One region of the Streptomyces sp. NPDC058000 genome, then DNA from elsewhere that is predicted to be linked to it. Evidence: riboswitches for the same ligand, from Rfam matches in the RefSeq annotation. Region 1 holds a riboswitch; each other region holds the start of a gene.
What was found. Region 1 has a riboswitch for cobalamin ahead of ACFVT2_RS06410 (cobalamin biosynthesis protein). Riboswitches for the same ligand answer to the same signal wherever they lie in the genome.
Positions count from the first base shown of each region.

Region 2: it holds a riboswitch for cobalamin, as region 1 does, so the genes downstream of both, metE (5-methyltetrahydropteroyltriglutamate--homocysteine S-methyltransferase) here and ACFVT2_RS06410 (cobalamin biosynthesis protein) in region 1, are expected to answer to the same signal.
Region 3: it holds a riboswitch for cobalamin, as region 1 does, so the genes downstream of both, ACFVT2_RS31865 (HoxN/HupN/NixA family nickel/cobalt transporter) here and ACFVT2_RS06410 (cobalamin biosynthesis protein) in region 1, are expected to answer to the same signal.

Region 1 covers NZ_JBHVQS010000004.1:58,951-66,654, reverse strand. The annotation lists gene cobO (cob(I)yrinic acid a,c-diamide adenosyltransferase) at 1-157, opposite strand, end outside; gene ACFVT2_RS06420 (putative cobaltochelatase) at 157-2,316, opposite strand; gene ACFVT2_RS06415 (cobyric acid synthase) at 2,373-3,935, opposite strand; gene ACFVT2_RS06410 (cobalamin biosynthesis protein) at 3,932-4,900, opposite strand; cobalamin riboswitch at 5,030-5,167, opposite strand; gene ACFVT2_RS06405 (hypothetical protein) at 5,390-5,626, opposite strand; gene ACFVT2_RS06400 (anion permease) at 5,657-6,967, opposite strand; gene ACFVT2_RS06395 (GH25 family lysozyme) at 7,106-7,704, opposite strand, start outside.
Region 2 covers NZ_JBHVQS010000017.1:81,027-88,730, forward strand. The annotation lists gene ACFVT2_RS18975 (CbtB-domain containing protein) at 1-126, shown strand, start outside; gene ACFVT2_RS18980 (CbtA family protein) at 148-900, shown strand; gene ACFVT2_RS18985 (histidine phosphatase family protein) at 1,032-1,622, opposite strand; gene metE (5-methyltetrahydropteroyltriglutamate--homocysteine S-methyltransferase) at 2,076-4,385, opposite strand; cobalamin riboswitch at 4,577-4,797, opposite strand; gene ACFVT2_RS18995 (M56 family metallopeptidase) at 4,998-6,008, opposite strand; gene ACFVT2_RS19000 (BlaI/MecI/CopY family transcriptional regulator) at 6,013-6,426, opposite strand; gene ACFVT2_RS19005 (glycosyltransferase) at 6,641-7,704, shown strand, end outside.
Region 3 covers NZ_JBHVQS010000046.1:21,278-28,981, forward strand. The annotation lists gene ACFVT2_RS31835 (hypothetical protein) at 1-1,021, opposite strand, end outside; tRNA gene ACFVT2_RS31840 (tRNA-Val) at 1,232-1,303, shown strand; gene ACFVT2_RS31845 (hypothetical protein) at 1,493-1,642, shown strand; gene ACFVT2_RS31850 (nuclease-related domain-containing protein) at 1,696-2,832, opposite strand; gene ACFVT2_RS31855 (DoxX family protein) at 3,302-3,853, shown strand; gene ACFVT2_RS31860 (VOC family protein) at 4,033-4,533, shown strand; gene ACFVT2_RS31865 (HoxN/HupN/NixA family nickel/cobalt transporter) at 4,620-5,819, opposite strand; cobalamin riboswitch at 5,850-6,064, opposite strand; gene ACFVT2_RS31870 (alpha/beta fold hydrolase) at 6,135-6,983, opposite strand; gene ACFVT2_RS31875 (MarR family winged helix-turn-helix transcriptional regulator) at 6,980-7,678, opposite strand.

The DNA.
Region 1 (7,704 bases):
CCGGCCAGCCCTGGTTCCAGGCCCGCAGCGCCAGCCCGAAGGCGGCGGTGGACTTGCCCTTGCCCTGGCCCGTGTGGACCAGGACCAGCGGGCGGTTGCGGCGCTGGCGGGTGGTGAGCCCGTCCTCCGGTACGACGGAGGGCTGTCCCTGTGGCATTACGCGACCTTCTCCCTGTTGACGTGATCGTGATCCCGGTCCGGGCCGGCACCGCCGCCGCCGCGACCGGGCCTGCCCTGCACGGTCCGTACGAGCGCGGAGACGCTGTCCGCGCGCAGTTCGTCGAGGGTGACGGCGGTACCGCCCAACTCCCGGGCCAGCTCCCCGGCCAGCCCCAGCCGGACCGGACCCGCCTCGCAGTCCACCACCACCGACGCGGTGCCCCCGGCGGCCAGCAACCGCGCCGCCCGGTGCGCCCGCCCCACCGGCTGCGAGCCGCCCGTGGCCCGGCCGTCGGTGACCACCACCAGCAGCGGCCGACGGGACGGGTCCCGCATCCGCTCCACCCGCAGCACCTCGTGGGCCCGCAGCAGCCCCTCCGCCAGCGGCGTCCGGCCACCCGTCGGCAGCTGCGCCAACCGCGCCGCGCCCGCCTCGACGGAGGACGTCGGCGGCAGCGCCAACTCGGCGCCGGAACCCCGGAAGGTGATCATCCCGATCTTGTCCCGCCGCTGGTACGCGTCGAGCAGCAGCGACAGCACCGCCCCCTTGACGGCGCCCATCCGCTTCCGGGCCGCCATCGACCCGGACGCGTCCACCACGAACAGCACGAGGTTGCCCTCGCGCCCCTCGCGCACCGCCTCCCGCAGGTCGTCCCGGCGCACCACCAGGCCCGGCCCGCACCGCCCGCGGGCCCACTGGTGCGGCGCCGCCGCCTGCACGGTCGCCGCCAGGTGCAGCTTGCCCAGGGCCCCTCGGGGGCGCCGCGCCCCGGTCGTCCGGCCGTGCGCGGTACGCGCCCGGGACCGGCGGCCGTCCGCGCCCTCGCCCAGCCCCGGCACGTCCAGCCGCCGCGTCCGGAACGGCTCGGTGGCGCCCACCGCGGCCTGCTCCCGGCCCGGCCCGGACGCCGCCGGCTCGCCCTCCGGCGCCCGCTCCGGGCTCTCGGACGGCGCCGGCCGCTCCGGCTCCTGCTGCCGCGGCACGTCCGGGTGCGGGGCGTCCGCCGGCTGCTCCCGGTCCCCGCCGTCCTGCGGCGGCAGCCCGCCGGGCCCCCCGTCCGGACCCCCGCCAGGGCCGTCCGGACCCCCGTCCGGCCCCTCCGGCTCCGGGTCGTCGTCGCCGTCCGTGCCGGCGGACTCCTCCAGCACCTGGTCGAGCTTGTCCTCGTCGAGCCCCGGCGCGTCGAACGGATTGCGCCGCCGCCGGTGCGGCAGCGCCAGCAGCGCCGCCTGCCGGACGTCCTCCGGCTGCACCTCGGTCCGCCCCGCCCACGCCGCCAGCGCGGTCGCCGTGCGGGCCATCACGATGTCCGCCCGCATCCCGTCCACCTCGAACGCCGCGCAGGTCGCCGCGATCTGCCGCAGCGCCGCGTCGCCGAGCCGCACCGACGGCAGCAACTCCCGCGCCAGCCCGATCCGTTCCCGCAGCTGCCGCTCCTCGTCCCCCCAGCGCGCCGCGAAGCCCGCCGGATCGTCGTCGTACGCCAGCCGGCGCCGGACCACCTCGACCCGCTGCTCCGGATCCCGGGACGCCGCGACCTCCACGGTCAGCCCGAACCGGTCCAGCAACTGCGGCCGCAGCTCGCCCTCTTCGGGGTTCATCGTCCCGACGAGCAGGAAACGGGCGGCGTGGCGCACGGAGACGCCCTCGCGCTCCACGTAGGAGGCGCCCATGGCGGCGGCGTCCAACAGGAGGTCCACCAGGTGGTCATGGAGCAGATTGACCTCGTCCACGTACAGGACGCCCCGGTGCGCATCGGCCAGCAGGCCCGGTTCGAACGCCTTCACGCCCTCGGACAGGGCCCGTTCGATGTCCAGCGCGCCGACCAGCCGGTCCTCGGACGCCCCCACCGGCAGTTCGACCATCCGCGTCGGCCGCTGCCCGGCGTCCACCGTGCCGTGCGGCCCGTCGGGACAGCCGGGGTCGGGCGCGGCCGGTGCACAGGAGAACCGGCAGCCGTCGACGACGTCCACGACCGGCATCAACTCCGCCAGTCCGCGCACCATCGTCGACTTCGCGGTGCCCTTCTCACCCCGGACGAGCACCCCGCCGATGGCGGGCGAGATCGCGTTCAGCAGGAGTCCCAGCCGCATGTCGGCCATGCCGACGACCGCCGTGAACGGGTACTGCCGGGTCGGGTTCTGAGTCGTTGTCATGCCCTGTCGTCCTTCACGTCGCCGGCCGGCTCCTGTCGTGTCCCCTGCATCCGCCCTCATGGCGCCCCCGGAGGAATGAACGGCAACCCCTCCGGCACCCCTTCCTCGATCAGTCGCAGCAGCGCCTTGGTGTCCGCGTGCTCCTCGATCAGATCGCCCAGCCGGTCCAACTGCTCCTCGCGCAGCGCCCCGAAGCGGGTGTCCGGCGCCGGTACGAAACGGCGACCGGCCGCCCGGGCCACCTCCCGCAGGAACGCCCGCCGGAAACCGTCGCTCTCCAGGGAGCCGTGCCAGTGCGTGCCCCACACGGCGCCGACCCGGCAGCCGTCCAGGCCGTTGCCCCGGTCATCGGAGAAGAACGTCTCGCCGCCGGCCACTTGGGCCACGCCGTGGTGGATCTCGTACCCCTCCACCGGCTCGCCCAGCGCCCGACCGGACGGCCGGGTGAGGGTCTTCTCCACCGCGAACCGGACCCGGACCGGCAGCAGTCCCAGCCCCTCGACCGCGCCCGCCCGCGACTCGACCTCGTCCTCGATGTGCTCGCCGAGCATCTGGAAGCCACCGCAGATGCCCAGCACCGGGCGGCCCTCCGCGGCCCGCCGGACCACCGCGTCCGCCAGTCCGCGCTCGCGCAGCCACGCCAGCGCGCGGACCGTGCCGCGGGTCCCCGGCAGCACCACCAGGTCCGCGTCGGCCAGCTCTTCGGGCCGGTCCACGAACCGCACCACCACGCCCGGTTCGGCCGCCAGCGCGTCCACGTCGGTGAAGTTGGACATCAGCGGCACCGCGCACACCGCGACCCGCAGCACGTCCTCGCCGGCCGGCGGCGCCACCACCGACTCGCGGACCGCCCCGCGCAGCGACACACTCAGCCCGTCCTCCTCGTCGATGCCCAGCCCGTGCGCGTACGGCAGGACACCGTAGGTGCGCCGCCCGGTGATCCCGCGCAGCATCTCCAACCCCGGCTCCAGCAGCGTCACATCGCCGCGGAACTTGTTGACGAGGTAGCCGGCGACCAGCGACTGGTCCTCCTCGGACAGCAGCGCGGTGGTCCCGAAGAACGAGGCGAAGACGCCGCCGCGGTCGATGTCGCCGACCACCACGACCGGGATCCGCGCGGCCCGGGCGATGCCCATGTTGACGATGTCGGTCCGCCGCAGGTTGATCTCGGCCGGGCTGCCGGCGCCCTCGCAGATCACCGCGTCGTGGGTGCGCCGCAGCTCCGCCAGGCAGTCGGTCACCGTGCCCAGCAACTGCTCCTGCCGGCCCGCGTGGTAGCCACGGGCACTCAGCTCGCCCACCGGCTTCCCCAGCAGCACCACCTGGCTGCTGCGGTCGCTGCCGGGCTTGAGCAGCACCGGGTTCATCAGCGCGGTCGGCTCCACCCGGGCCGCGGCCGCCTGCATCGCCTGCGCCCGGCCGATCTCCGCGCCCTCCCGGGTCACGAACGAATTCAGCGACATGTTCTGCGCCTTGAACGGCGCCACCGAGACGCCCTGCCGCACCAGCCAGCGACAGATGCCGGCGGTCACCACGCTCTTGCCCGCATCGGACGTCGTCCCGGCCACCAGCAGCCCGCCGCCCACGGCCCCGCCGGCCGTCTTCCTCCGCCCGTTCACCGGGTCACCCTTCCCTTGATGCGGCGCCGTACCGCGCCCGCCGCGAACCGACCCGCCACCGTGACGCCCAGCGCCAGCAGGCTCACCCGCCGGGACAGCCGTGCCGCCCGCTCGATGTCGGGCACCTCGGGCGGCCGCCCGCCGCCGTTGAGTACGGGCCGGTGTTCCACCCGCCCGCCGTACGCCAGGGTGCCGCCCAGGCGGATGCCCAGGGCACCCGCGAACGACGCCTCCACCGGGCCCGCGTTGGGGCTCGGGTGTGCCCCGCCGTCCGCTCGCCAGGCCCGCAGCGCGCCGCGCCGGTCCGGGCCCGCCAGTACGGTCAGTGCCGCGGTCAGTCGGGAGCCGGGCCAGCCGGCGACGTCGTCGAGGCGGGCCGCGGCCCAGCCGAACCGCCGGTAGCGCGGCGACTTGTGACCGACCATCGCGTCCAGGGTGTTCACCGCCCGGAACGCCACCAGACCGGGCACTCCGCCGACGGCGCCCCACACCAGGGCGCCGACCACCGCGTCCGAGGTGTTCTCGGCGACCGACTCGACCACCGCCCGGGCCATCTGCGGCCCGTCCAGCGCCTGCGGATCGCGCCCGCACAGGTGCGGCAGCCGCGCCCGGGCCGCGTCCAGGTCGCCCGCCGCCAGCGCACCGCCGACGGCCCGTGCCTCCCGGCCGAGCGACGTGCCGCCCAGCACCGCCCACACCGTCGCCGCGGTCAACGCGGCCCGGGCGCCCGGGTGGTGCCGTACGGCGCGCTCCAGCAGTGCGGCACCGGCGGCCGCACCGCCGGCGCACAGCACGGTGTGGGCCGCCCCGTGGCCGCGGTGGTCGCGCCACAGTCGGCGTTCGACGGCGGCTGCGGCCCGGCCGAACGCGGCCACCGGATGGCCGCGCCGTGGATCCGCCGCGATCAGGTCACCGAGGAAGCCGAGGGCCGCGCCGCACGCATATCCCGCGTGTTCGCCGCGCATCGGATCAGGCCGCCGTGCACCCTCGAAGGGGCCCTGCGGCAGCGGGCAGTGGAGCTCTCGACGGGCAGCCAGGCATGGTGGTTTGTCCTCACTCAGGGTCCTCGCCCTGGCTCGACGTGACGGCGACCAGAGTCTCCTGGCTCCCGGATCGGTGCCTCCCCCGGCCTTCCCGCCCGTACGGAGTGCGTACGGGCCGTGGCCCTCGCTGGAGGAGCACTCCCCGGTGACAGTGGCGGGACCGCGCCGGATTCGCACCGGACTTCCTCTGCTGTCGCCGATTGGCCCCGGCAGTCCACCACGCCCGCGAGGGTCCGTCAACTCGCCCTTGACCTGCGATGCAGCCCCGCCGCCGACCCTGTGGCCAACACCACAGGGCGCCCCGGCGCACGGACGCGAGGCCCCGAGAACGCGGACGGGGCGCCCGGGGGCCGCGGCTGCTGCCGCGCCCGCCGGACGCCCCACCCGTTGCCGGCCGGGCCGGCGTCGGTCTCAGGCGGCGACGATCAGGTAGATCCCGTACGCCACCGCGGCCGCGCAGAGTGCGAAGGCCGCCAGTGCCCCGGCGCGCGCCCCCGCGCCCGGTGCCGTCGTGGCCCCCGCGTCGCCGTCCACGGCCGGCTTGCGGGAGGTCCCCGCGATCCCGACGGTGAACAGGCCCACGATCCCCACCGTCACCACGAGGCTGACGCCGAAGACCTGGCCGAGAGCTGCCCAGTCGATGTGCATTGCGTAGTCCTTAGGTCAGGGCGGTCGGCGTCAGGAGGTGGCTGACGCGGGTTGGGCGGGGGCAACGGCTGGGATGGGTTGGGTGGGAACGACAGGTGCGTTGGGCTGGTTGGGAGCCGCCGCGGCGTCCGGCGCTTCGGTGGTTGCCGGGGCGGGGGTCGCCGGGGCGATCGGGCCCGCCGGGGGAGGGGAGACGGTCTTCAGCGCCGCGGTGACGACACCGGCCGGCTCCGCCGCCGGACCCTCGTTGACGTTGGTGTGGTCGATCGGCTTGCGCCGGGAGGCGGCCCAGATGCCGCCGCAGACGGCCAGTGCGAGGACGGCGACCGCGGTCACGCCCCAGGTGCCCTGGTCGGCGAGGAACGCGGCGCCCGCGGAGACCAGACCGGCGGCCGGCAGGGTGAGCCCCCAGGCCACGACCATCCGCCCGGCCGTGGACCAGCGCACCACGCCGCCCTTGCGGCCCAGTCCGGAGCCCATCACGGAGCCGGAGCAGACCTGGGTGGTGGAGAGCGCGAAGCCGAGGTGGGAGGAGGCCAGGATGGTGGCCGCGGCGCCGGTCTGGGCGGCGAAGCCCTGCGGCGGCCGGATGTCGGTGATGCCCTTGCCCATGGTGCGGATGATCCGCCAGCCGCCCAGGTAGGTGCCGAGCGCGATGGCCAGGCCCGCGGAGGCGATCACCCACATCGGCGGGTCGGAGTGCGGGGCGATGACCCCGCCGGTGATCAGCGCGAGGGTGATCACGCCCATCGTCTTCTGTGCGTCGTTGGTGCCGTGGGCCAGTGAGACCAGTGCCGCCGAGGCGATCTGCCCGGCGCGGTAGCCCTTGGCGGTGTCGGCCTCGGCGCGGCCGCGGGTCAGCCGGTAGGTGAGCCGGGTCGCCGCCATCGCGGCGAGCCCCGCGACGAACGGCGCGGCCACCGCCGGGATCAGGACCTTCATCACAACGGCCTGGCCGTGCACGCCGCCGGTGCCGACGGACACCAGCGTCGCGCCGATCAGACCACCGAAGAGGGCGTGCGAGGAGCTGGAGGGAAGGCCGGCGAGCCAGGTCAGGAGGTTCCAGATGATGGCGCCGACCAGACCGGCGAAGATCACTTCAGGTCTGATGCCGGCACTCTCGTCGATGATGCCGCCGGAGATGGTCTTGGCCACCTCGACGGAGAGGAACGCCCCGACGAGATTGAGTCCCGCCGACATCGCCACCGCGGCCTTGGGTCGCAGGGCGCCGGTGGAGATGGTGGTGGCCATTGCGTTGGCCGTGTCGTGGAAGCCGTTCGTAAAGTCGAACACCAAGGCCGTGACGATCACGATCCCGATGAGAAGCGTGATGTGTTCCATTCACCCAGGCAATCCGCTCGATGGTCAGTGTCGTGGGGACCGTACGGACGACGGGTGAACGGAAAGTGAACTCGGCCGGGCGCCGCGGTGACACCCCCGCAGTGTTCACGCGGAGGCGCCCCTGCTGTCACTTCCTCCTCATCCGTCGGCAAATTTCCTGAGCTGGGCCAGGGTCCCGTTCCAGCGGTCCTGATCTCCGGGCAGCGGCCCGTGCGAGGCGTACTGCCGAATGGTCGGGTACGACCAGCCGCCGGGCAGCCGCGCCGCGCCCGAGTAGTCCGCCAGCCATAGCGGATGGGTCGCGCCGAAGGCCCGGCTGCCGCCCGTGCAGCGGTCCCACCAGCGGGCGGTGGTGTAGATCACCGGCCGCCGGCCGGTACTGCGCCGCACCTCGTCGCTGAACGCCCGTATCCAATGGACCAGCGCCGTCCGATCCAGCCCGAAGCACGGCTGCCGGGCGTCGTACGGGCTGTGCTCGATGTCGAGGGCGGGCGGCAGCGTCCAGCCGTCCGCCTTCCAGTGGCCGCCGTGCCGGAGGAAGTACCGGGCCTGCCGGGTGCCCGACGACGCGCTGGGCACGGCGAAGTGGTAGGCGCCGTGCAGCAGTCCGGCCGCCCGGGAGCCGTTGTACTGCGCGGAGAAGTACGGATTGCGGTAGCTGTCCGACTGGGTGGCCTTGACGTAGACGAATCGCGCGCCCTTCGCGCGGGCCGCCCGCCAGTCGATCTGCTTCTGGT
Region 2 (7,704 bases), on a different contig from region 1:
ATCCTGATGCTCGTCCTGCTGTACTTCGTCGGCGCCGAACAGGGCGCCACCTCCGTGTTCAACGGCACGGACGTCCACGAGTGGGTGCACGACGCCCGCCACCTGCTCGGCTTTCCCTGCCACTGACGCGAGGGACGCCGCACACCCATGAACTCCGCAACGGTAAGAAACCTCCTGGTACGGGGCATGCTCGCCGGCCTGGCCGCCGGCGTGCTCGCCCTCGTCGTCGCCTACTTCCTCGGCGAACCCGGCGTCAACAGCGCGATCGGCTTCGAGGCCGCCCACTCCCATGAGCACGAGATGGAGGTCGTCTCGCGCTCCCTCCAGTCCACCGCCGGCCTCGCCACCGGCGTGCTGGTCTACGGCGTGGCCTTCGGCGGCATCGCCGCGCTCGCCTACTGCTTCGCACTCGGCCGCGTCGGGCGCATCGGCCCGCGCGCCACCGCACTGCTGCTGTCCGGCTGTGCGCTGCTCGCCGTGTATGTCGTGCCGTTCCTGAAGTACCCGGCCAACCCGCCGTCGGTCGGCGACCCCGACACCATCGGCGAGCGCACCTCCCTGTACTTCCTGATGATGCTGCTGAGCGTCCTCCTCGCGATCGCCGCCACCCTCCTGGGCAAGCGACTCGCCCCCAGCCTGGGCACCTGGTGGGCGACCGTGGTCGCGGTAGCCGCCTTCGCCGTCGTGATCGGTCTGGCGTACGCCTTCCTGCCGGTCATCAACGAGGTGCCGAAGGACTTCCCGGCGACCCTGCTGTGGCGGTTCCGGCTCTCCGCGCTGGCCATCCAGACCGTCCTGTGGGGCGGCTTCGGCCTGGTCTTCGGCGAACTGGCCGAGCGACTGCTGCACCCCGGGTCCGTGACGGCGACGTCCGGACAGGCGGTTCCCGCCCCGCAGTGACGCCTCCACACCGAGAGGGCCCTTCGGCACCGTCCGGGGGCCCTCTGGCGTTCCCCGGGCAGACGGGCAACAGGCAGGCAGAGAAACAGTCGGGCGGACAACCGCCGACCGTTGACTGCCGACCGCCGGCGTCAGTGACCGGCTTCGTCCTCCGAGGAGCCGAGGGCCCGTCCGAGCCGCAGGTTCCAGCGCCCGGACCGGCCGCTGAGCTCGGTCGCCGAGAGCGGTGGCACGTCCACCCGCCAGAACGCGGCCTCCGGCGCGCCCAACACGCGGACCACTACGGCCCGTACGATCTCCGGCTCGACCACGGCGAGCGTCCGCCCGGCGACCTGACCGCAGGCGTCCAACCACCGGGAGACCCGCTCGCACAGGTCCCGCACCGACTCACCGCCGTGCGGGGCCGCACCGGGATCGGACAGCCATCGGGCCAGTTCCGCGGGCTCGTCGGCCGCCACCTCGTCCAGTGTCCGCCCCCGCCAGCGGCCCACGTCCAGACCCGCGAGTTCCGGACCCGCCGAGCCGTCGAGACCGAGCGCTGCCGCCGTCTCCCGGCAGCGGACAGTGGGGGAGACGTAGACCTGGCCGGCGGCGGGCAGGGACCCGGCCGCCGATCCGGCCCGGGCCGCTCCACCGTCGTCGAGCGAAGAGCCGTCGTCGAAGCGGGCCTGCCGCAGCGCCGGGTTGGTCGCGGGTGAGATGAGGGTGACACGGCTGGTCACGCGGTCGTTCCTCCTGCTTCCGGCAGGGGACGGTGTCCTTCCCCTGCATGACGACGATTTCGGCTTCCGAGAAGATCTCCGCGTCCACGCCGAAGACCTCTGTGTCCACGTCGAAGATCTCCGCGAGGCGCGGCAAGCACCGGCGCGGATCGGCGTGGGCGTAGAGGTCTTCGGTGCGGCCGGTCGTCGGGCCACCGCACACCTCCTCGACCTGGCCGTTCGCATGCCTGGACGGTGGCAAAAATAGCATTCGCGCCTTGCACGGGCTGCGCCGATCCGCAGCCCGGAGCGGTACGGATCCGGCAGGTTGGTCGTGGCCGTCATCTGGTGCCCACGGGCCAGGAGTTGCGGCACCGCGGGGCCCGGCACGTCACCCCGAACGCGTCGGTACCGTCCGGCGCGCCCGCCCCGGTCGCCACGACCGGGGCGGGCGCGGTGCCCACGGGCCGCGTACTACAGCTCCGTGCGCACCGTCCGGGCCGCGGCGACCAGGCTCGCAAGTGAGGCCCGGACCTCCGGCCAGTCGCGGGTCTTCAGGCCGCAGTCGGGGTTGACCCACAGGCGCTCGGCGGGGATGGCCCGCAGACCGGCGCGCAGCAGGTCCGCCGACTCCGCCGAGCTCGGTACGCGCGGGGAGTGGATGTCGTACACGCCGGGGCCGGCCTCGCGCGGGTAGCCGTGGGCGGCGAGCTCCCGGGCGACCTGCATGTGGGAGCGGGTGGCCTCCAGACTGATCACATCGGCATCGAGGTCGTCGATGGCCTGCACGATGTCACCGAACTCGGCGTAGCACATGTGGGTGTGGATCTGGGTGTCGGGGCGCACCCCGCCGGTGGTCAGCCGGAAGGCTTCGGTGGCCCACGCCAGATAGCCGGGGTGATCGGCGGCCCGCAGTGGCAGCGTCTCCCGGAGCGCGGGCTCGTCCACCTGGATGACCGATGTCCCGGCCGCCTCAAGGTCGGCGACCTCGTCGCGCAGCGCGAGCGCGACCTGGCGCGCGGTCTCGCCGAGCGGCTGGTCGTCGCGGACGAAGGACCAGGCGAGCATCGTGACGGGGCCGGTGAGCATGCCCTTGACCGGCCGCCCGGTCAGCGACTGGGCGTACGTCGTCCAGCGGACCGTCATCGGCTCGGGGCGGGAGATGTCACCGGCGAGGATCGGCGGGCGGACGTAGCGGGTGCCGTAGGACTGCACCCAGCCGTGCCGGGTGGCGAGATAGCCGGTGAGCTGTTCGGCGAAGTACTGGACCATGTCGTTGCGTTCGGCCTCACCGTGCACCAGGACGTCCAGCCCGGCCTTCTCCTGGAAGGAGATGACCTCCTGGATCTCGGCCTCGATGCGCGCCTCGTAGCCGGCGGTGTCGATCCGTCCGGCCCGCAGGTCGGCGCGCGCCGTGCGCAGTTCGCCGGTCTGCGGGAACGAGCCGATGGTGGTGGTCGGCAGCAGCGGCAGGCGGAGGTGACTGCGCTGGGCGGCGGTCCGCTCGGCGTACGGCTGGGAGCGACGGGCATCGGCCTCGGTGACGGCCGCGGCGCGGGCCCGTACGGTCCGGTCGTGGGTGATCGGGGAAGCGGCCCGGGACGCCAGATCGGCGCGGTTGGCCGAGAGTTCACTGGTGATGGCACCGGTGCCGCGCGCCAGGCCCTTGGCGAGGGTGACGACCTCGGCGGTCTTCTGCCGGGCGAAGGCGAGCCAGCGCCGGATCTGTGGTGCGATGTCCCGCTCGACCGCCGCGTCGAGGGGGACGTGCAGCAGGCTGCACGAGGCGGCCACGTCGACCCGATGGGCCAGGCCCAGCAGCGTGGCCAGCACGGACAGGGAGTTCTCCAGGTCGTTGACCCAGATGTTGCGGCCGTTGACGATGCCGGCGATCAGGCGCTTGCCGGGCAGACCGCCGACGGCGGCGAGCGCGTCCAGGTTGGCCGCGGCCGCCTCGGTGAAGTCCAACGCCAGCCCGTCGATCGGGGCCTTGGCCAGCACCGGCAGGGCGTCGCCCAGCCGGTCGAAGTAGGAGGCGACCAGCAACTTGGGCCGGTCGGTGTGGGCGCCGAGATCGCGGTAGGCCCGCGCGGCGGCGTTGAGTTCGGCCGGGGTGCGGTCCTGGACGAGGGCGGGCTCGTCGAGCTGTACCCACTCCGCGCCCGCCGCCCGCAGATCCGCGAGGACCTCCGCGTACACCGGCAGCAGCCGGTCGAGGAGGGTGAGCGGGTCGAAGCCGTCGGCCACACCGGGGGCGGGCTTGGCGAGGAGGAGGTAGGTGACCGGACCGACCAGGACCGGCCGCGCGGTCAGCCCCAGGGCGAGGGCCTCCGTGAATTCCGCGACCTGCCGGGTGGAGTCGGCCGTGAACACGGTGTCCGGGCTCAACTCCGGGACGAGATAGTGGTAGTTGGTGTCGAACCACTTGGTCATCTCCAGCGGTGCGACGTCCTGGGTACCGCGGGCCATCGCGAAGTACCCGTCGAGCGGATCGGCGGCGACGGCCGCGCGGTGACGCTCGGGAACCGCGCCGACCATGACGCTGGCGTCCAGGACGTGGTCGTAGTAGGAGAAGTCGCCGGTCGGGACTTCGTCGATGCCGGCGTCCGCCAGCTCCTGCCAATGGGTCCGGCGCAGTTCCGCGGCGGTGGCACGCAGGGCGTCGGCGGTGACGCGGCCCTTCCAGTAGCCCTCGACGGCCTGCTTCAACTCCCGGTGCTGTCCCTGCCGGGGGTAGCCGTACACGGTGGCCCGTGTGGTCACGGCTTTGGACTTGACGGTCACGGAGATCTCCTTCGCGAGATGAATCCCTGAGATCCCGGCAACGGGACGAGAGCGCGAAGGGGTGACGGACCCGGCGGAGCGCAGTCGCCCGACAGGGCGCGCTGGTCCGCCTGGTATGAACTCCCCCGGATTTCGTCCGGGGGCACCCCCCAGCCCGCCCTCGGGGTCACCGGGATGTCCGCGCACGAGTCCTTCGCGCACGGGCAGTTGGCAGGTCTTCGGACTCGCGGGCGCGTCTCGTGTCGTACGAGATTCCTAGTGGCCGTCGCTTCCCAGGCCCGGCCGGGCCCAGTGCGTATGACGGCGGTCGTTCCCACTCACCGCTGCGGGGCAGTCCCGGATTCCCACCGGGTTCCCTCTTGCGACGCCTCCCGCCTGGCGGACGGGGCGAACCAGCTGCACCGGTCAGCCTACGGTGCGCGCCAGCGGCGCGTCGGGTCCCGTCCATCATGCGGAAGGTGAGATGGGACAACCGGCTGACGCGTTTGTTCCGGGCCGAGGGTGGGAAAGGCCGTCCGCGCGCTTCTGCCCGGCCCGGTGGGTTCACGTCCGGTCGCGGCAGGCACTCAGCTGCTGATCAGGACGACAGCGGTCTCAGTGGTCGCAGTTGTTTCAGTCATCCCGGTGGTCCCGGTGCCCGTGATGGTCGCGGCAGTCCTCGAAATCCTGCCGGGGGCGTGCGACTCCCGGGGCGTCCATGGCCATGACGAGCGCCACGCACCGTGCCCGCTGCGCGCGCTCGACCATCTGGTCGCTGTCGGATGCGGCGTTGGCCAGGCTGGCGCAGCACACGGTGAGCAGGAGGGCGCCCGCCGCGAAGGGCAGGGTGCGGGGCGGGGGTGGGGGCGCCAGCAGGGCCTGCACCCGCTGGGGCACCGGCCCGCCGGTCGCGGCCAGCACGCCGGGCCGGGCGGCGGCGGAGGTGGCCAGGGCGGCTCGTCCGACGGCGCGGGCGACCACCGTGCGGCTGCCGACCCGGGCCGCCGCCGCTTCGTCGGCCCAGCGCTCCAGTACGAAGGCGCCGGCGTCGGCCATCGGGCGGAGCAGGGGATTGACGGCGGTGGTGAGCTGCCACACGACCTGGAAGAGGTAGTGCCGGCCGCGGAGGTGGGCCCGTTCGTGCGCCAGCAGGGCCGCGCACTCCTCGCCGCTGAGGCTGCGCAGCATGCCGCGGGACACCACGATCCGGCCGGGTGCGCCGGGCAGGGCGAAGGCCCGCGGGACCTCGTCGTCGAGCACGGTCAGTTCCGTGTCGCCGAGCATCCGGGCGCACTCCTGCCGGGCCCGAAGGACCTGGCGGACCTGCCGGACGGCGGCCACCCCCAGTGATACGGCGCTCCAGGCGAGGGCCGCGGCGCTGAGGGCCGCAACGGCGAGGGAGACCGGGTCCTCGGCGCGCAACGCGGTCACCGACCAGTGGCCCTCCCGGGCGACCTCGGGGATCTGCGCGAGGCCGGTGAACGCCAACAGGGCCAGCGATCCGAGCCAGCCGGTGGCCGTCACCAGCGCGGCGCAGGCCAGGGACCAGGCCGACGGTCGCGGAGGCAGCCGCCGGGCCGCACGGGGGGCGAGCACGGCGAGGACGAGGGTGATCAGGAGCGGGACGTACACACTGATCGTCACCGGCTCATCGCCCTTCGTCGGCGCGGTCGGCGTCGGGGCCGGCCAGCAGTCGGTGCAGCAACTGCTCGTCCTCTTGGGACAGTTCGGAGACGAAGCGGGTGAGCACCGCTTCCCGGTCCGAGCCGCGCTCCAGCAGGGTGCGCATCCGCTCGGCGGTGTGGGACGCCTCGTCCCGGGCCGGCGCGTAGGCGTAGCCGCGGCCCGCGCGGTGCCGGACCAGCATGCCCTTGTCGTACAGCCGCGTCAGGATCGTCAGCACGGTGGTGTAGGCCAGGTCGCCGGGTAGTCGCTCCATGGCCTGGCGGGCGGTCAGTGGTTGCTCGGCGCCCCAGAGGGCGGCCAGTACGCCGCTCTCCAGCTCGCCGCGGGCCCGCCTGCCGGATGCCTCGCCGTCGTCGTCGTGCTTCCGCTCGTGCACCGTTCATCGCCCTTCCCGTTCGGCGCCCCAGCCTACTCCGGGGCTACTACGGCTTGTAGAACGCGGGGATCCGGTTCGGGCGCGGAAACGCTCTCCGTGCGATCTCCTACATGTTGTACGAGTTGATCTACTACATGTTGTAGAGTTTCGCCGCCCCGCTCCGGCTGCACCGCGGAGCGCTCGGTCCCCTGCTCCTGCTGCGGAAGAACACACCATGCTCTACCTCGGAAGCACGGCACACCTGCGCGCGCTCGCGGCCGCCACCCTGCGCCCCCTACCAGCGCCGACGGCCACGACGACGCAGCGCGTCACGATCGTCTCCGCGAGCATCGGAGCAGGCCACGACGGCGCCGCCGCCGAACTGGCCCGCCGGCTCACCGCGGACGGCCTCACCGTGGACCGGTTCGACCTGCTCGACCTGCTGCCCGCCCGGATCGGCCGGCTGGTACGCGACGGCTACCACCGGATGCTCGTCCAGGCCCCCTGGGCCTACCAGCGCGTCTACCGCAGCACCCAGCGCGCCGGAGGCGGCGGCCCACTGGCCCGCGCCCTGCTCCGCACCGCCGAGGACCGCATGCTGCGGGCCCTGCCGCCGGACACCCGCGCGGTCGTCGCCACCTACCCGGGCGCCAGCCGGGTGCTGGGCAACCTCCGACTCGACGGCCGGTTGACCGTCCCCGTCCTCACCTACCTCACCGACTTCTCGGTGCACCCGCTGTGGGTGGCCGACGGCGTCGACGTCCACCTCGCGGCGCACCCGGTCCCCGCGGCCCAGGCACGGCAGGCCGGGGCGCCGGACGTCCGGGTGCGCGGACCGGTGACCGACCCCCGCTTCCGCCCCGCCGACGCACAGGCCCGCGCCGCGGCCCGCGCCCGCTTCGGACTGCCGGCGAACGCCCCGCTTGCACTGCTGGTCGCCGGCTCCTGGGGCGTCGGACCGGTGCGGCGGGTGGCCAGGGAACTGCGCGACTGCGGCGCCGCCGTACCGGTCGTGGTCTGCGGCCGCAACGAGTCACTGGCCGCACAGCTGCGCGCCGACGGAGTCGACCACGCCTTCGGCTGGGTGGACGACATGCCCGGACTGATGCACGCCGCCGACGTGCTCGTGCAGAACGCGGGCGGCCTGACCTCCTTGGAAGCGTTCGCCGCCGGCCTGCCGGTCGCGAGCTACCGCTGCATACCGGGCCACGGCCTGACCAACGCCGCCGCCCTGGAGGAAGCCGGCGTCGCCGCCTGGATCCGCGACCCCGCCGACCTCGCGGAGGTCCTCGGCGACCT
Region 3 (7,704 bases), on a different contig from region 1:
CGCGGGCCTGTCCGGCCTCCTGGAGCGCGGCCCGCGCCTGCCCGACGGACTCCACTGCCTGCTCCGGCACCTTCTGGAGGTCCTGCCAGCATGCCGCGCTGTACCGCCGCCGCAGCTCACTGAGGACCGGGGCGACCTGCTGGGCACGGGTGGTGATGGCCTCCGCGCGGGTCCGCAGCGACACCAGCCGCTTGTCGATCTCCGCGGCGGTCGCCGGCAGCCGCTCCGCCTCCGACCGGATCGCCCCGGCCTGCCGCTGCACCTCCTCCGCACGCTGGATCGTGCCCGGTACGCCGTGCTGTCCGGCCCCTTGGTTCAGCTTGGTCAGCTCCGGCCCGAGCGCCGCCAACCGGGCCGCGAGGTCGTCCGCCCGCAGGCCCTGCCCCCGGACCGCGTCCAGGCCGTTGCTCGCGGCCAGCAGCGCCTGCCGGGCCTGCTCCACCGCCGGGGCCACCCGCGCCAGCTGGGTCTCGGCGTTCTGCAACAGCGGCGTGAGGCTCTGCGCGAACCAGTCCAGCTCCCCGCGGACCCGCTCCAGCTCTTCCCGGGCCCGGGTCAGATCCGCCCGCGCCCGCGCCAGCGCGGCACCGTCGACGTCGTCCCGATCGAGATCATGGGAATCGACCGCGGTGATGTACCCCTGGCTGACCTGGTCGATCCGCTGCCCGAAGCTCTCGTACTCCGCCGCGGCCTGCCGGGCCCGCTGGGAATCGTCGACGGCGGTGATCGTCTCCACCGAGATCCGCAGGTCCCGATGGGCGGTGTCGAGCTCGTAGAACGCCGCCGCGGCGGCATCCTTGGCGGCCTGCGCATCGGCCCGCTGACTCTCCCCGCGCCCGAACCAGCGCCGGGTGCCGCCCCCGGCGAACGCCATCGGCGCCACCGCCGCCAGCAGCGGCAACGGCAACAGGACGAGCCCCACCACGTCCAGGGCCGCCTGGCGCACCTGGCCCCCGCGGGTGCGACGGCGGATCTCCCGCCCGGACGGCCGCGGCTGCGGCTGCATATGTGTCGCCGTCACATCCCTCTCCCGATCGGATCGCCCCAGGACCGGCTGACATTCTCCCACCCACCCCAACGAACATCTCGACCGGTGAGTTCACGACCCCTTCGTCCCCGCCCATCCACCGGCCCGAACCCCTCGACCCACAGCCGAACGCTGTGCCGTTCCGCCCCCCGGCCCAGGTTTGCGGTCCCGGCCCTACGGCAAGGTAGTCTGTCGGCTCGACCAGGGCGCATAGCTCAGCGGTAGAGCGCTGCTCTTACAAAGCAGATGTCGGCGGTTCAAATCCGTCTGTGCCCACATAGATGAACCGTGAGGTCAGCGGCCCCCCACTCCACTGAGTGGGGGGCCGCTTTCATGATCGGAGTCCACTGGGAGTCCAACGTGCGTTGACGTGCGTCGTCGGGCTCCCGGGTGCGCTCTGGCCGTATGGCCGCGCACCTGCCCGTGGTGGTGCGTCTGCCGTTGCTGTCGGGCGGCCGGTGAGGGGTGGGCGATGTCGAAGTCCTGGGCCTGGCGTACCGGCCCGCCGACCTGTCGGAGTTCCTGTCCCGGGCCGGGCTTGATCCGGACCTGGTGTGGTCCGACGACCAAACGTTGATCGAGTGGCGCGGTGGTGGACGGGACGTGTGGGCCTGAGTGTCCAGGCGGGGTAGCCATTGCGGGGTGTGCCGCGCGAGGTCGTCGAGAGGTCAGCGCGACCGATTCTTTCGTCGGTTGGTGAGCCATACCTGCCGGTGCCGCGCGACCGCGTAGATAGAGGCCACCTGGCTGGCTGACAAGACGTGGGGCCGGGCGGCCAAGGTGTGATCGATGGCGGCGCCGTCAATCACCAGTACGCGCGGATCGTGTGCGTCGATCTTGATTGACCGTGCGCCCACGACCCCGATGACTGGCTGAACGGGCACGTCCCGCCCGCACCAGTGGCGAAGCAGTTCCGCGGTCCTCGTCGCTTCGGACGTGCTGTTGCGCAGGTAGTCCGTGCTGCCGCCGTTGACCCGCAGCATCACGTCGCCGACCCACACGCTCGCGCCTGCGTGGTGTTTGGCGTTGACGGTGAAGACGCCCGACGGGCCGATGGCCAGGTGGTCGATGTCGCTTCCCCGCGGCCACTTGATCCCGTGCAGGATGCGCCAACCGGCCGGAGCCAGCCGCTCAAGGGCGGTCCCAACGGCCAACTCGCCCGCGAGGCCGCTCCGGATGCGTTCGGGGACGAGGGTCCCCCGCGTCAGGCGAGAGGCGATGCGGACGAGCTTGCTGTGCTCCAACTCCGCGGCGCGGGCCATCTCTTGGAGGGCGGCACCCGGGCGGTTCGCTGCCAGATCGTCGCCCGGAGTCAGCGTGGGAAGCGGCGGAACGGCCATCGCCTGCGGAGACTGAGGGGCCTGACGGGTTGGTGGGGTCTGAGGGGTTGGTGGGGTCGGTGGGGCCTGACGGGCCGGTGGGGGAGAGGCTTGTGGTGGGTTCGGTGGGTTCGGCGCGGTCGGGTGGGTGTTCTTGTGGCGTCCCGAACCGTCCTGGTGTCGAAGCCACTCCGTGATCTTCGTCGAGGCGGCCTCCCGCAGCTCTTCGACGAGTACGTTCAGCTCACCGGTGATGCAGTCGTACCAGGCAACGGCCTCGCCCTTAGGGCCGGGGCGATTCACGTAGAGCCGGTCCTTGCCGCCCTTCCGCCAACGCTTGACCACCAGTTCGTCCACGGCGCTCCCCCCGAAGCCGATCATCCGTATCGAGGTCACCACGGAACGTGGGACCGCGCAAGACGGCCTGATTGGCCATGCGGGATCAGTCGCCCAGTCGCCCAGCCGACCCATCGCCGAGTCGACCAACCCGCCCAGTCGACCAACGCGTCAAACCGGCCAACTCGCCCGCGCCGGACGGGTTGTTGTGGGCTCGGTGTGCCCGAGCGTCCGACCGCGGCCGGTACGGGCGACGGCGAGAGCGTCGGGCGCCGTGGTGCGGGCCGGCGGGGTGTGTGGCGTACTCCGTGTCCATCCGCAGCGCGTGATCGATCTTGACTGCGTCCGGCGGCGCCGGGAGCGGTGGCGGCAGTAGCCGTCCGTGGCTCCGTAGCTCCGTGCCTCCGTACCTCCGGGCGGGCGGGCGGTGCTGGCTGGGGTGGCCCCCGATCGATGGTGATTGGGGGTCTTTGGTGTTTCCGGGGTGATGTGTATGGTGGGTGTTGACTTGAACTTTCAAGTAAATGGTTCAGGAGTGATCAACCGGTGGCCTGACCGGCCGGTTCGCCACGCGGTGCAGTCGGTCCGGCACGCGGTTCAGAGGGAATGAGCGTTTGTCATGACAACCCCCCACAGCACGTTCGGAGCCGATCGCGCCGGTGCCGCGGTGCGGTTCGCCCCTTCTCTGCACGGCTATGACGTCGGCCTGCTTCTGCTGCGGCTGGTCCTCGGACTGACCATGGCGGCACACGGCGGCCAGAAGCTGTTCGGCTGGTTCGGCGGTCCGGGCCTGGACGGCACCGGGAAGTTCTTCGAGGCGAGTGGCTATCCGTCGGGCAAGGTGATGGCCCTGTTCGCCGGGCTCACCGAGACGCTGGGCGGGCTCGGGCTGGTGCTTGGGCTGCTGACGCCGCTCGCCGGCGCGGCCGTGGTCGGCGCGATGATCAATGCGCTGGCGGTGAAGTGGGGCGGCGGTTTCTTCGCGCCCCAGGGCGTGGAGTACGAGCTGCTGATCGTCACCGGGGCGGCCGCGCTGGCGCTGACCGGGCCCGGCCGCTACGCCGTCGACCGCTTCCTGCCCGGGTTGCGTGCCCACCGGTTGGTGTACGGGGCGGCCGCGCTGGTTCTGAGCGCGGTGCTCGCGGCGATCGTGCTGCTGCTCCGGAAGTGAGTCCGGAGGGGCGCGGACGCGACCCCGGCGCGGCGGCCTCAGAGAAACGACCGGGAATCGGCCGTGGAGTCGGTCAGAGGAACGACCGGGGAATCGGCCCGGGAATTGGCCCGGGAATCGGTCAGAGGGCCGGCCAGGCAACGGCCGGGCGACGACGTGAGGGAAGACGGGAGGCTTTGATGTCCGTACGGCGGCTCAATCATGCGGTGTTGTACATCCGTGAGGTGGCACGGTCGGTGGCGTTCTACACCGAGGTGTTGGGGTTCACGGTGGACGTGGAGATTCCGGGGCGGGCGGCCTTCCTGAGCGCGCCCGGTTCGGACAACGACCACGACCTGGGGCTGTTCGCGGTGGGGTCGGACGCGCCCGGGCCGGAGAGCGGCCGGATCGGGCTCTACCACCTGGCCTGGGAGGTCGGGACGCTCGGCGACCTCTCGGCGATCGCGGCGCAGCTGCGGGAGCGGGGCGCGCTGGTCGGCGCCACCGACCACCTGGTCTCCAAGTCGCTCTACGCCCGGGACCCGGACGGGAACGAGTTCGAGGTGATGTGGCGGGTGCCCCAGGAGGACTGGCCGGGGGCGGACGAGCCGGACCGGCTGCGGCCGCTCGACCTGGCGGCGGCGCTGGAGCGTTGGGGCCCGGACCTGCTGACGGGTGCGGCGGCCGGCTCGGCCACCTGAGGCGCCGCCCCGGCGTGACCTGTTCGCGTGCTGCGGCCCTCCCCACCGGGTGGTGGGGAGGGCCGCAGGCGTGTGTGGGGGTGTCTCTAGGGGGTGTCGGTTCCCTCCGCGCGGGGGGCCGGGACGGTGCCCTGGGCGGAGGGTGCCTCCTGGGTCCGGGCGGCCCAGCGCTTCTCGACGCCGCCCAGTCGCCAGTACGCCAGTGCCGCCGCCCACACCACGACGAACACGCCGACGATGATGAAGCCCACGTTGTCCAGGTTGAGGGCGGAGATCCCGGCCGTCAGCGGGTCGTCGAGACCGAGCTTGTCGTGCAGGACGGTCACCAGCTCGATGGTGCCGATGAGGAACGCGACCGCGATCGACAGCCCGGTGATGGTGAGGTTGTAGTAGACCTTGCGCACCGGGTTGGCGAACGCCCACTGGTACGCGAAGTTCATGAAGGTGCCGTCGAGGGTGTCGAACAGGCTCATCCCGGCGGCGAACAGCAGCGGCAGGCACAGGACCGCGTACCAGGGCAGGCCCGCCGCGGCGCCGCTGCCCGCCATCACCATCAGCGTCACCTCGGTCGCGGTGTCGAAGCCGACTCCGAAGAGGAAGCCCAGGGGGTACATCTGGCCGGGGCGGCTGATGGACTTGGTGAGCCGGCCGAGGATCCGGTTCATGAAGCCCCGGGAATCGAGGTGCGCCTCCAGCTCCTGCTCGTCGTACGAGCCCGCCCGCATCGCCCGGAACACCTTCAGGATGCCGATCAGGGCGACCAGGTTGAGGGCGGCGATGAGGTAGAGGAAGGTGCCGGAGACGGTCGTGCCGACGAGGCCGAGCGTCTGGTGCGTACGGGAGTTGTCGTTCATCAGCGCGCCGGCGAGCTGGGCGCCGCCCGCCACCAGCGCGGCCATCACGACGACCACGCTGGAGTGGCCGAGGGCGAACCAGAAGCCCACCGAGACCGGGCGTTTGCCGTCGGCCATCAGCTTGCGGGTGGTGTTGTCGATCGCCGCGATGTGGTCGGCGTCGAAGGCGTGCCGCATGCCCAGGGTGTATGCGGTGATGCCGAGTCCGGCGCCGAACACCTGGCTGCCGACCGTGTAGTGGCCCGGCACGACCAGCAGGAACAGCACGCCGAAGGCGACGACGTGCAGCGCGGCGATCACGGCCATCAGGCCCGCCGTGCGCACGGTGTCACGGCGCTGCCAGCGGAACGACCCGGTGGAGCCGGGTATGCCGATAAGGGAGGAATTGCGGGGAGAAGGGGAATTGCTCGGGGAATCAGTGGACAGGGCCATCCGGCCATCACGCTCCAGCACCTCGTGGATCACTTCGTGAGATGCCGTGGCCGGTCTCCTGGCTTACGGGTGCACGCGTCCACCCCGCCTTCCCGGCCGCAGGCTGCGGTCAGTGGCGCCGTACGCGCGCTCGGCGCGTACGGAGAGGGGTGGAAACTCCCCGATCACAGTGGCGAGGGCCGCGCCGGCTTGGGACACGAGGTCCAGCACCGGTCTTCCCGAACACCACGGCCCGGTCACTCTAGCGGGCACCGGCGAGAACCGGCCACGCACGGTGCCCGGTGCAGGCGGCGACCGGGCGCCGGGCGGCTCGGGTCAGAGGGCCAGGGACGACAGGAAGCTGTGCAACTCCTGGTCGAAGAGCGGGGTGTTCTCCAGATTGACCATGTGGCCCGCGGCCGGCACGCGTATGCGGCGGGCGCCGGGGACGTGCAGCGCTATGGCATGGGCGTTCGCGGAGATGTCGGAGGAGTCGAGGTCGCCGTCGAGGACGGTGGTCGGCACCCGGATCTCGCCCAGGCGGTCGAAGGCGCCGACCTCCAGGGGCATGCCCGGGCCCGCGTCGTCGGCGTGCACCTCGACATTGGCGGACGCGGAGGCGCGCATCCGCTCCCGGAAGCCGGGGTGCACGGCGGACGGCGCGCGGTGCGGACCGTCCACCCACATCCGCAGGAAGTGCTCCACATAGCGCTCGGCGCCGTCCGGTTCGCCGATCGCGGCGACCTGCTCCCGGATGTGCTCCAGGAGGAAGGGGTCGGTGAAGGCGCGGCCGCTGATTCCGGGGGAGGCGAGGAAGAGGGCCGTGACCCGGGCAGGGTGGGCGAGGGCGGTGTCCAGTGCGACCCGGGCGCCGTGCGAGAGGCCGACGAGGACGGCGCGCGGTATGTCGAGCGCGTCCAGCAGGGTCGCCAGGTCGTCGTGGTTGGCCCAGTCACCGGTCACCGTGGAGGAGAGGCCGTGACCGCGCGCGTCGTAACGGACCACCCGCAGGCCGGAGTTGACCAGCCAGGCGAACTGCTCGTCCCACATGTGCTGGTCGAGCATCCCGTCGTGCAGCAGTATCACCGCGGGCCCCGAGCCGGCCGTCTCGTAGAACAGCTCGCCGTCGTCGACCGGAACGGTGTCGTTGTCGATCTCGGACCAGGCCTGGAAGTCGTGCGTCATTCTGCGGGCCGTTCTGTGCGCGTCGGGCGGTCGGTCGGACGGGCGGGCGCCGGTGGCCGGTGCCCGATTGCGGGCGATATCGCGTCCTGTGCGGCGTCCGGGTGGGCGGCGTCCCGCTTTTCGGGATTGCCGCTTTCCTCCGGGGGAACGCGCGAGCCGTCCGCCAAGTGCCGGAATTCCTCACCTAGCCGATCCAGGACCCGCAGTGCCGTACGGACCTCCCCGGTCGACAGGTCGGTCAGACTGCGCCGGAGCTCCGCCGCCTCGGCTGCCCGGATCCCGTGCACCACCGCCGTGCCCTCGTCGGTGAGTCGGATCAGCGAGGAGCGGCGGTGCGCGGGATTGGGGGCCGTCACGACCAGGCCCAGCTCCGCCGCGTGGTTCACCCAGCGCTGCACCGGCTGCCGGTCCAGGTCCAGGGAGCGCGCCAACTGCGGGACGGTGCGCGGGCCGTGGGCGCGCAGTGCGTCGAGCAGGGTGCGCTCGCCGGCGGTCAGGCCGGTGCCTTCGAGCTCGCGCTCCGTCGCGCGCACGATCGTCCGGTGCAGCGGCCGCAGTCGCCGGATGACGTCGTACAGCAGCTCTTCGGCGGCCGCTGCATCCCCGTCGATGTCCCTGTCGATGCCCCCGCCCGTGTCCCCCTCCATGCCACTGCCCATGTCCCCGCCCAGGTCCCCCTCTGCATCCCCGTTCATATCCCCCTCCGTGTCCCCGTCCACAT